Regions from separate parts of the Streptomyces sp. WAC03905 genome, predicted to be linked through region 2. Evidence: riboswitches for the same ligand, from Rfam matches in the RefSeq annotation. Region 2 holds a riboswitch; the other holds the start of a gene.
What was found. Region 2 has a riboswitch for glycine ahead of gcvP (aminomethyl-transferring glycine dehydrogenase). Riboswitches for the same ligand answer to the same signal wherever they lie in the genome.
Positions count from the first base shown of each region.

Region 1: another riboswitch for glycine. It lies ahead of gcvT (glycine cleavage system aminomethyltransferase GcvT); the one in region 2 lies ahead of gcvP (aminomethyl-transferring glycine dehydrogenase).

Region 1 is NZ_JBXYDZ010000003.1:2,581,075-2,585,483, reverse strand. It holds gene glyA (serine hydroxymethyltransferase) at 1-936, opposite strand, end outside; gene gcvH (glycine cleavage system protein GcvH) at 952-1,332, opposite strand; gene gcvT (glycine cleavage system aminomethyltransferase GcvT) at 1,436-2,551, opposite strand; glycine riboswitch at 2,723-2,826, opposite strand; gene AC2RP6_RS13920 (AAA family ATPase) at 3,014-3,691, shown strand; gene AC2RP6_RS13915 (enhanced serine sensitivity protein SseB) at 3,793-4,409, shown strand, end outside.
Region 2 is NZ_JBXYDZ010000003.1:6,502,595-6,507,003, reverse strand. It holds gene gcvP (aminomethyl-transferring glycine dehydrogenase) at 1-2,426, opposite strand, end outside; glycine riboswitch at 2,622-2,720, opposite strand; gene AC2RP6_RS31915 (PRC-barrel domain-containing protein) at 2,833-3,198, shown strand; gene AC2RP6_RS31910 (DNA polymerase IV) at 3,224-4,409, opposite strand, start outside.

The sequences.
Region 1 (4,409 bases), 3.9 Mb from region 2:
GAGGACGTCCACGCCCACGGCCTTGACGTCGTCCTGGACCAGACGGGCGGCGAGGATCTTCGCGCCCTCCAGGGTGCGCTCCTGGCGCTCCTTGAACTCGGGCGAGGCCGCGACCTTGAAGGAGACGGCCTTGGCCGCGATCACGTGCTCCAGCGGGCCGCCCTGCTGGCCGGGGAAGACCGCGGAGTTGATCTTCTTGGCCAGCTCCTGCGTCGACAGGATGACACCGCCGCGCGGACCGCCGAGGGTCTTGTGCGTGGTGGTGGTCACGACGTGGGCGTGCGGGACCGGGTTCGGGTGCAGCCCCGCGGCGACCAGGCCCGCGAAGTGCGCCATGTCGACCATCAGGTACGCGCCGACCTCGTCCGCGATGCGGCGGAAGGCGGCGAAGTCCAGCTGGCGCGGGTAGGCGGACCAGCCCGCGACGATCAGCTGCGGCTTGGACTCCTTGGCGAGGCGCTCGACCTCGGCCATGTCCACCTGGCCGGACTCGTCGACGTGGTACGGGACCACGTTGTAGAGCTTGCCGGAGAAGTTGATCTTCATGCCGTGGGTCAGGTGACCGCCGTGGGCCAGGTTCAGGCCCATGATCGTGTCGCCCGGCTTGAGCAGCGCGAACATCGCGGCGGCGTTCGCCTGCGCACCGGAGTGCGGCTGGACGTTCGCGGCCTCGGCGCCGAACAGCGCCTTGATGCGGTCGATCGCGATCTGCTCGACCACGTCGACGTGCTCGCAGCCGCCGTAGTAGCGACGGCCCGGGTAGCCCTCGGCGTACTTGTTGGTCAGGACCGAGCCCTGGGCCTCCATGACGGCGACCGGAGCGAAGTTCTCCGACGCGATCATTTCCAGGGTCGACTGCTGGCGCACGAGCTCGGCGTCGACGGCTGCGGCGACGTCGGGGTCGAGTTCGTGGAGAGGGGTGTTCAGTACGGACATCAGGATCCCCTGGGGTCAGTTACCGGCGGTGAGCTTCGTGTACTCCTCGGCGGAGAGCACGTCCTTGGGCTCCTCCGAGATGCGCACCTTGAACAGCCAGCCGCCCTCGAACGGAGCGGTGTTGACGAGCGCCGGGTCGTCCACGACGTCCTGGTTGGCCTCGACGATCTCGCCGGAGACCGGGGAGTAGAGGTCGGAGACCGACTTGGTCGACTCCAGCTCGCCGCAGGTCTCGCCCTCGGTCACGGTGTCGCCGACCGCGGGGAGCTGGGCGTAGACGACGTCACCGAGCGCGTTGGCCGCGAACTCCGTGATGCCGACCGTCGCGACGCCGTCCACGACGTCGGACAGCCACTCGTGCTCCTTGGTGTAACGCAGATTCTCGGGGGTGCTCATGGCCTGATTCTCCTGGATGCGGGGGAGTGGATACGAACTGCGGTCTTGGGTACTGAGACGGCGCCGTTCCGGTGGCCGGACGGCGGACGTCGCGCGCGGGGGGTTACTTCTGCCGCTTGTAGAACGGCAGCGCCACGACCTCGTACGGCTCATGCGTACCGCGAATGTCGACGCCGACGCCGGAGGCGCCGGGCGCGGCGTGCTCCGCGTCCACGTACGCCATCGCGATCGGCCTGCCCAGCGTCGGGGACGGGGCGCCCGAGGTGACCTCGCCGATCACCTCTCCGCCGAAGGTGACGGGGAAACCGGCGCGCGGGACGCGGCGGCCCTCGGCGATCAGGCCGACCAGCTTGCGCGGCGCCTTGGTCGCGGCCTTCTCGGCGGCGGCCTCCAGGGCGGCGCGGCCGACGAAGTCCCCCTCCTTCTCGAACTTCACGACCCGGCCCAGACCCGCGTCGAAGGGGGTCAGGGCGGTGGTCAGCTCGTGCCCGTACAGCGGCATGCCCGCTTCCAGGCGCAGGGTGTCGCGGCAGGACAGGCCGGCCGGGACCAGGCCGGCGCCCTCGCCGGCCTTGGTCAGCGCCTGCCACAGCTCCACGGCGTGCTCGGGGGCGACGAAGAGCTCGAAGCCGTCCTCGCCGGTGTAGCCGGTGCGCGCGATCAGCGCGGGCACGCCCGCGACGGTGCCCGGCAGGCCGGCGTAGTACTTCAGGCCGTCCAGATCGGCGTCGGTGAGGGACGCCAGGATGCCGGGCGACTCCGGGCCCTGCACCGCGATCAGCGCGTAGGCGTCGCGGTCGTCGCGGACCTCGGTGTCGAAGCCGGCGGCGCGCTCGGTCAGGGCGTCGAGGACGACCTGGGCGTTGGAGGCGTTGGCGACGACCATGTACTCGGTCTCGCCGAGGCGGTAGACGATCAGGTCGTCGAGGATCCCGCCGTCCTCCTGGCAGATGTGCGTGTAGCGGGCGCGGCCGACGCCGACGGTGGAGATGTTGCCGACCAGTGCGTAGTCGAGGGCCTTGACGGCCTCCGGGCCGGTCAGCGTGATCTCGCCCATGTGCGAGAGGTCGAAGAGGCCGGCCTTGGTGCGGACGGCGTTGTGCTCGTCGCGCTCGCTGGCGTACCGCAGCGGCATGTCCCAGCCCGCGAAGTCGGTCATGGTCGCACCGAGCGAGCGGTGCAGCGCATCGAGGGCGGTCAGGCGGGGGGCAGTGCTCATGGGTGTGGCTCCCGGGTCCCAGGGCATCGACATGACATGACGAGGACGTTCCTCCCCATCTGTCATCGGAACCTGAGAGGTTCGCCGAGAGTTCCGCCGATCCATCGATCGCCGGTATCCGCGACTTGCACCTTGGGTGGAGCTGCCGGGCAGCTCGCTTTTCAGATCTGCCTCATCCACGCGGTACGGGGCCTGAGAGATTCAAGGGAGGTTCTTGCTCCTTCGGCGCCCGGACACGGCCTTGCGGCGTGCCGGGACTCTCCCGCGCGGATTCAAGCGGCCGGTATGCAGTTGGTCCAGATGGCGCACATCATTGCACGGCATGCCCGAGATCGGGGGTGGGGGGCGGAAAGTTCGTACGCCCGTCCGAGCCGCCGGAACGGAACCGGACATGCCGATTACCGTCTCTTTACACTCAGTGGGCAAGGGTCCCGGTGACCCGATTCGGGGGAGGCGAACACCGTGCGGAGATTCGGAGTGGTGGCGACGACGGGAACCGTGGACGCGGTGCCGGCGCAGCGGCGCGGCGCGCGCGAGCGCAGGAGGGCGGCGGACGGCGGCCTCGGCCTCGTGCGCGACCTGCGCGGCCCGGCGCTGCGCGGACCGCGGCGGCTCGGCTTCGCCGAGGGCGACATCGTCGTGGTCTCCGGCCTCCCCGGCGGCGGCAAGAGCACGCTGATCAAGCGGGCCGCCCCCGAGGGCGGGGCCGTCGACTCCCAGGACACCCGCGAACGCTGGGAGGGCCGGATGCCGGCCGCCCTGCCCTACGCCGTGTACCGCCCGCTGGTGCGCGCCGCGCACTACTGGGGCCTCTACCGGATCCTGCGCTCCGGCGCCTCCGTGGTCGTCCACGACTGCGGCACCCAGAGCTGGGTGCGCGGACTGCTCGCCGCGGCGGCGCGCCGCCGCGGCCGCGCCCTGCACCTCCTCCTGCTGGACAGCAGCCCCGAGGAGGCCCTCTCCGGCCAGCGCGCGCGGGGCCGCAGCGTGTCCGCCTACGCCTTCGCCCGCCACCGCGGCGCCGTGGGACGCCTGCTGCGCGACGCCGAGGCGGGCCGCCCGCCCGCCGGGTGCGCCTCGGCGACCCTGCTGGACCGCCGCTCGGCCGCCGCCGTGACGGGGATCGGCTTCCAGGGCTGACCGCCCGCCCGGGTCCCCCGGATCGGCCCCGGCGCAGGAGCCGGGCCGGCGGCCGGTAGCCTGCGGGTCGACACGCGCGGGACCGACGGAGGCGGGGGCAGATGCAGGGCAGCGGCTGGCCGGACAATGAGCTGGAGCAGGTGCTCGGGGCGGCGCTGGGGCAGCCGGACGCCGGCGGCCGGATCCTGGAGGTGCTCGGACGCAGCCGGGTGTGGGTGCCGCTGCCGGGCGGCGGCGGTCCCGACGCGGCCGGCCTGGACCTGCCCACCATGGACATCGGCGGGGCGGCGTACGTCCCCGTCTACAGCTCCGAGGCCCAGTTCCTCGCCTGCGTCGGCCCCGGCATGGACTTCGCGGTGGCCCCGGCGGTCGAATTCGCCCGGGGGCTGCCCCCGCAGCTCGGCATCGCGCTCAATCCGGAGGGCGCCGTCGGCGTCCCGCTGCCCCCGCCCGCCGTCGCGGAGCTCTGCCGGGCCGGCCGCAGCCCGCTGGACGGCCCCGCCACCGGCGGCCGCGTGCGGCTCTTCGAGCCCGACTGGCAGGACGACCCGGTGGACTTCCTGGCCGCCGCCGGCGAGGAGTTCCGCGCCACCGGCGTGGTCGCCGCGGCGCACCGCTGCCTCGCCAGCGTCGAGGGAGGGGCCCCGGAGCTGTTCATCGGTGTCCGCCTGCTGGGATGGGAGCCGCAGATGCGCGAGGCCCCGCTGGAGGCCCTCGG
Region 2 (4,409 bases):
CCGGGGCCGGTGTAGAGCACCGGGTAGTGCGGCTCAAGGCGCTTGGCGATGTAGTTGGCGCCGAGCACCGCCACCTGGGTGGCGCGCTTGAGGCCCTCACCGCCCATGAGGCGCACGTAGGACCAGGAGATCGGCAGGATGCCGGCGGAGCCCCACGGCGCGGCCGAGATCGGGCCGACGCCCGTCTCCGGGCCGGCGGTCGGCTGCAGCGGGTGGTTCGGCAGGTACGGGGCCAGGTGCGCCCGGACACCGACCGGGCCGACGCCCGGACCGCCGCCGCCGTGCGGGATGCAGAAGGTCTTGTGCAGGTTCAGGTGCGAGACGTCGCCGCCGAAGTGACCCGGCTTGGCGAGGCCCACCAGGGCGTTCAGGTTGGCGCCGTCGACGTAGACCTGGCCGCCGGCCTCGTGGACCTGGGCGCAGATGTCGGCGACGTGCTCCTCGAACACGCCGTGGGTGGACGGGTAGGTGATCATCAGCACGGCCAGCTCGTCGCGGTGCTGCTCGATCTTGGCGCGCAGGTCGTCCGCGTCCACCTCGCCGTCGTCGGCCGTCTTGACGACGACGACCTTCATGCCGGCCATGACGGCGCTGGCGGCGTTGGTGCCGTGCGCGGAGGACGGGATGAGGCAGACGGTGCGCTGCTCGTCGCCGTTCGCACGGTGGTAGGCGCGTACGGCCAGCAGTCCGGCGAGCTCACCCTGCGAGCCGGCGTTCGGCTGGATGGAGACCTTGTCGTAGCCGGTGACCTCGCAGAGTCGTTCCTCCAGCTCGTTGATGAGCGTGAGGTAGCCCTCGGCCTGCTCCACCGGGGCGAAGGGGTGCAGCTGGCCGAACTCGGGCCAGGTCACCGGCTCCATCTCGGTGGTCGCGTTGAGCTTCATGGTGCAGGATCCCAGCGGGATCATGCCGCGGTCCAGCGCGTAGTCCTTGTCCGAGAGCTTGCGCAGGTAGCGCAGCATCGCGGTCTCGGAGCGGTGCTGGTGGAAGACCGGGTGGGTCAGGACCGCGTCCGTGCGCAGGAGGCCCTCGGGGAGGGTGTCCGCCGCGGTCTCGTCGAGCGCCTCGATGTCGGCGGTGACGCCGAAGGCGGCCCAGACGGCCTCGATGTCGGCGCGCAGGGTGGTCTCGTCGCAGCTGATGGAGACGAGGTCGGCGTCGACCCGGTGGAGGTTGACCCCGCCCTCGCGGGCGGCGGCGACGACCTCGGCGGCACGGCCCGGTACCCGGACCGTGATGGTGTCGAAGTAGGAGCCGTGCACGGTCTCCACCCCGCCGGCCCGCAGACCGGCCGCGAGCAGCGTCGCGTAGCGGTGGGTGCGGCCGGCGATGGTGCGCAGGCCGTCCGGGCCGTGGTAGACGGCGTACATGCCGGCCATGACGGCGAGCAGGACCTGCGCGGTGCAGATGTTGCTGGTGGCCTTCTCACGGCGGATGTGCTGCTCACGGGTCTGCAGCGCCAGGCGGTAGGCCTTGTTGCCGTCCGCGTCCACCGAGACGCCGACGAGGCGGCCGGGCAGCGAGCGGGCGTGCTTGTCCTGGACGGCCATGTAGCCGGCGTGCGGTCCGCCGAAGCCCATCGGGACGCCGAAGCGCTGGGTGGTGCCCACCGCGATGTCCGCGCCCAGGGCGCCCGGGGACTTCAGCAGGGTCAGGGCGAGCAGGTCGGCCGAGACGGTGACGATGGCACCGAGCTCGTGCGCCTGGTCGATGACCGGCTTGATGTCCCGGACGGCGCCGGAGGCACCGGGGTACTGGAGCAGGACGCCGTAGACGCCGCGCTCGGCGATCTCGGCGGGGATGCCGTCGGAGAGGTCCGCGACGACGACCTCGATGCCGATCGGCTCGGCGCGGGTCTCGATGACGGCGACGGTCTGCGGGAGGGCGTCGGCGTCGATGAGGAAGACGTTGCCCTTGACCTTGCCCACGCGGCGGGCGAGGGTCATGGCCTCGGCGGCCGCGGTGCCCTCGTCGAGCAGCGAGGCGCCCGAGGTCGGCAGGCCGGTGAGGTCGGCGACGACGGTCTGGAAGTTCAGGAGCGCTTCGAGGCGGCCCTGGGAGATCTCCGGCTGGTAGGGCGTGTACGCCGTGTACCAGGCCGGGTTCTCCATGACGTTGCGGAGGATCACCGGCGGGGTGAAGGTCCCGTAGTAGCCCAGACCGATCATGGGGGTGAGGACCTGGTTGCGGTCGGCGAGCGAGCGCAGCTCGGCGAGCACCTCGGCCTCGGTCCGTGCCTCGGGCAGGTCCAGCGCGTCGGCGGTCTTGATCACATCCGGGACCGCGGCGGCGGTCAGTTCGTCCAGGGAGCCGTAGCCCACGTGGGCAAGCATCTTCGCCTGCGCCTCGGCATCCGGGCCGATGTGGCGCTGTTCGAAGGGGATGCCTCGCTCCAGCTGGGAGAGCGGAATGCGGTTGGCGGTCATGTACGGAGGCCTCCTGGTCATATGACCTGCGAGGGGCACCACGGCGCGGGCACCCGGACGGCCTCCCCCTCTGTCATCTGCACCTGAGAGTTTCACCGGAGTCACGGGGGTCTCCCGAGAGGTCCGGCTTTCACCGTCGGTGAGGAGGGGGACCGGCACTGCGCGCCCGGTACCCGCCCTGCTTTCCAGAGTGGCCTCGTCCGTGCGGTACGTATGCCTGAGAGATTCCGGGGAGGATTTGCTCCTTCGGCGCCTCCGTCTTGCTCATTCGGAGGACTCTCCCGCACAGGGTCGACAGCCGTCATCCAGACTACCAGCGGGGTTCAAGGGGCTCCCCGAGTGGCCTCCGCTGCGGAAATGCACTTCTGTAGTCATTACGGAGCAGTTGCGACCATTTGGAGGGACCGTGCAGACCGACATCGATCCGCGCAGCCTGATCGGCCGCAAGGCGTTCGACCGCAACGGTGCCAAGATCGGCACCATCGACGAGGTCTACCTCGACGATGCCACGGGTGTCCCGGAGTGGGCCGCCGTCCGCACCGGTCTGTTCAGCCGGGACGCCTTCGTCCCGCTGGAGCCGAGCGAGATGGTCGGCGAGACCCTGCGGGTCCCCTTCGAGCGCTCCCTCATCAGGGACGCGCCGGACTTCGGCGTCGGCCGCCACCTGTCACCCGAGCAGGAACTCCAGCTCTACCACCACTACGGCCTGGACACGACCCTGCCGTCCGACTTCCACCGCGACTTCGGCCGGCTGGCGGGCGACGAGGGCTGAGCCCCCCGCTGCGGCCGGCCGCCTCCTACGTCCCCTCCCCCACCAGCGGCAGCGGGTCGGACGGCTCCAGCTCCGGGTCGTCCACGAGGAAGGTCCGCACCCGGCCGGGCTCCGAGCCTGGCTGCTCGAACCGTACGGTCACCCGCCCGACGCCGCTGCCCTGCACCCACCCCGGCCCGTACAGCACGTGCCGGACGTCGCTCCCTGCCGTCCAGCGGCGCTGCGTGGCCTCCTGCGGCCCACGGGGCTGCTCCGGCCCCTCCAGCTCCTGCTGCCCCTCCTGTCCCTCCCGTCCCGCTGCGCCGCCGCCGGCGGCCTCCGGCTCCGCCTCCCCGCCGGTGCCTCCCGCACCGCCGTCCTCGTCCGACGCCCGCGTGGCGGACGACTGCGCGAAGAGGTCTTCCTGCGTGTAGTCCGCCAGCCCCGTCACCCCCACCCCCAGCAGTCGCACCCCGCCCGTGGTGTCGACCGCCTCCAGCAGCCGCGCGGCGGCCTCCCGCACCACCGCGGGATCGTCCGTGGGCCCCCGCAGCGTCTCGGACCGCGTCAGGGTGGAGAAGTCGTAGCGCCGGACCTTCAGCACGATCGTGCGCCCCGAGTGCCCGGATCCCCGCAGTCGCTGCACGCACCGGTCCGCGAGCCGCTGCACCTCACCCCTGATCCGCACCCGGTCGTGGAGATCCACGTCGAAGGTGTCCTCGACGGACACCGACTTCGCGTCCCGTTCCGCGACCACCGGCCGGTCGTCCAGCCCCAGCGCCATCCGGTACAGCCCCGCGCCGTGCGCGCGCCCGACCATCCGGACCAGCTCGTCCTCGCCCGCCTCCGCCAGCTCCCCCACGGTGGTGATCCCGGCGCGGCGCAGGTGTTCCCCCGTGGCCGGCCCGACCCCGGGCAGGGTCCGTACGGACATCGGTGCGAGCAGCTCCCGCTCGGTCCCGGGCTCGATGAGCAGCAGCCCGGCCGGCTTGGCCTCCTCCGAGGCCACCTTGGCCAGCATCTTCGACCCCGCGAGCCCCACGGACCCGCTGAGCCCCGTGGCGGCCCTGATGCCGGCCCGCAGCCGCTCGCCCGTGGCCCGCGCGGAGTCCGAGTCGAAGGCGACACCGCCCGCCTCCAGGTCCACGAAGGCCTCGTCCAGGCTGAGCGGCTCGACCAGCGGGGACAGCTCCCGCAGCATGGCCATGACGATGTCGCTGACCTGCCGGTAG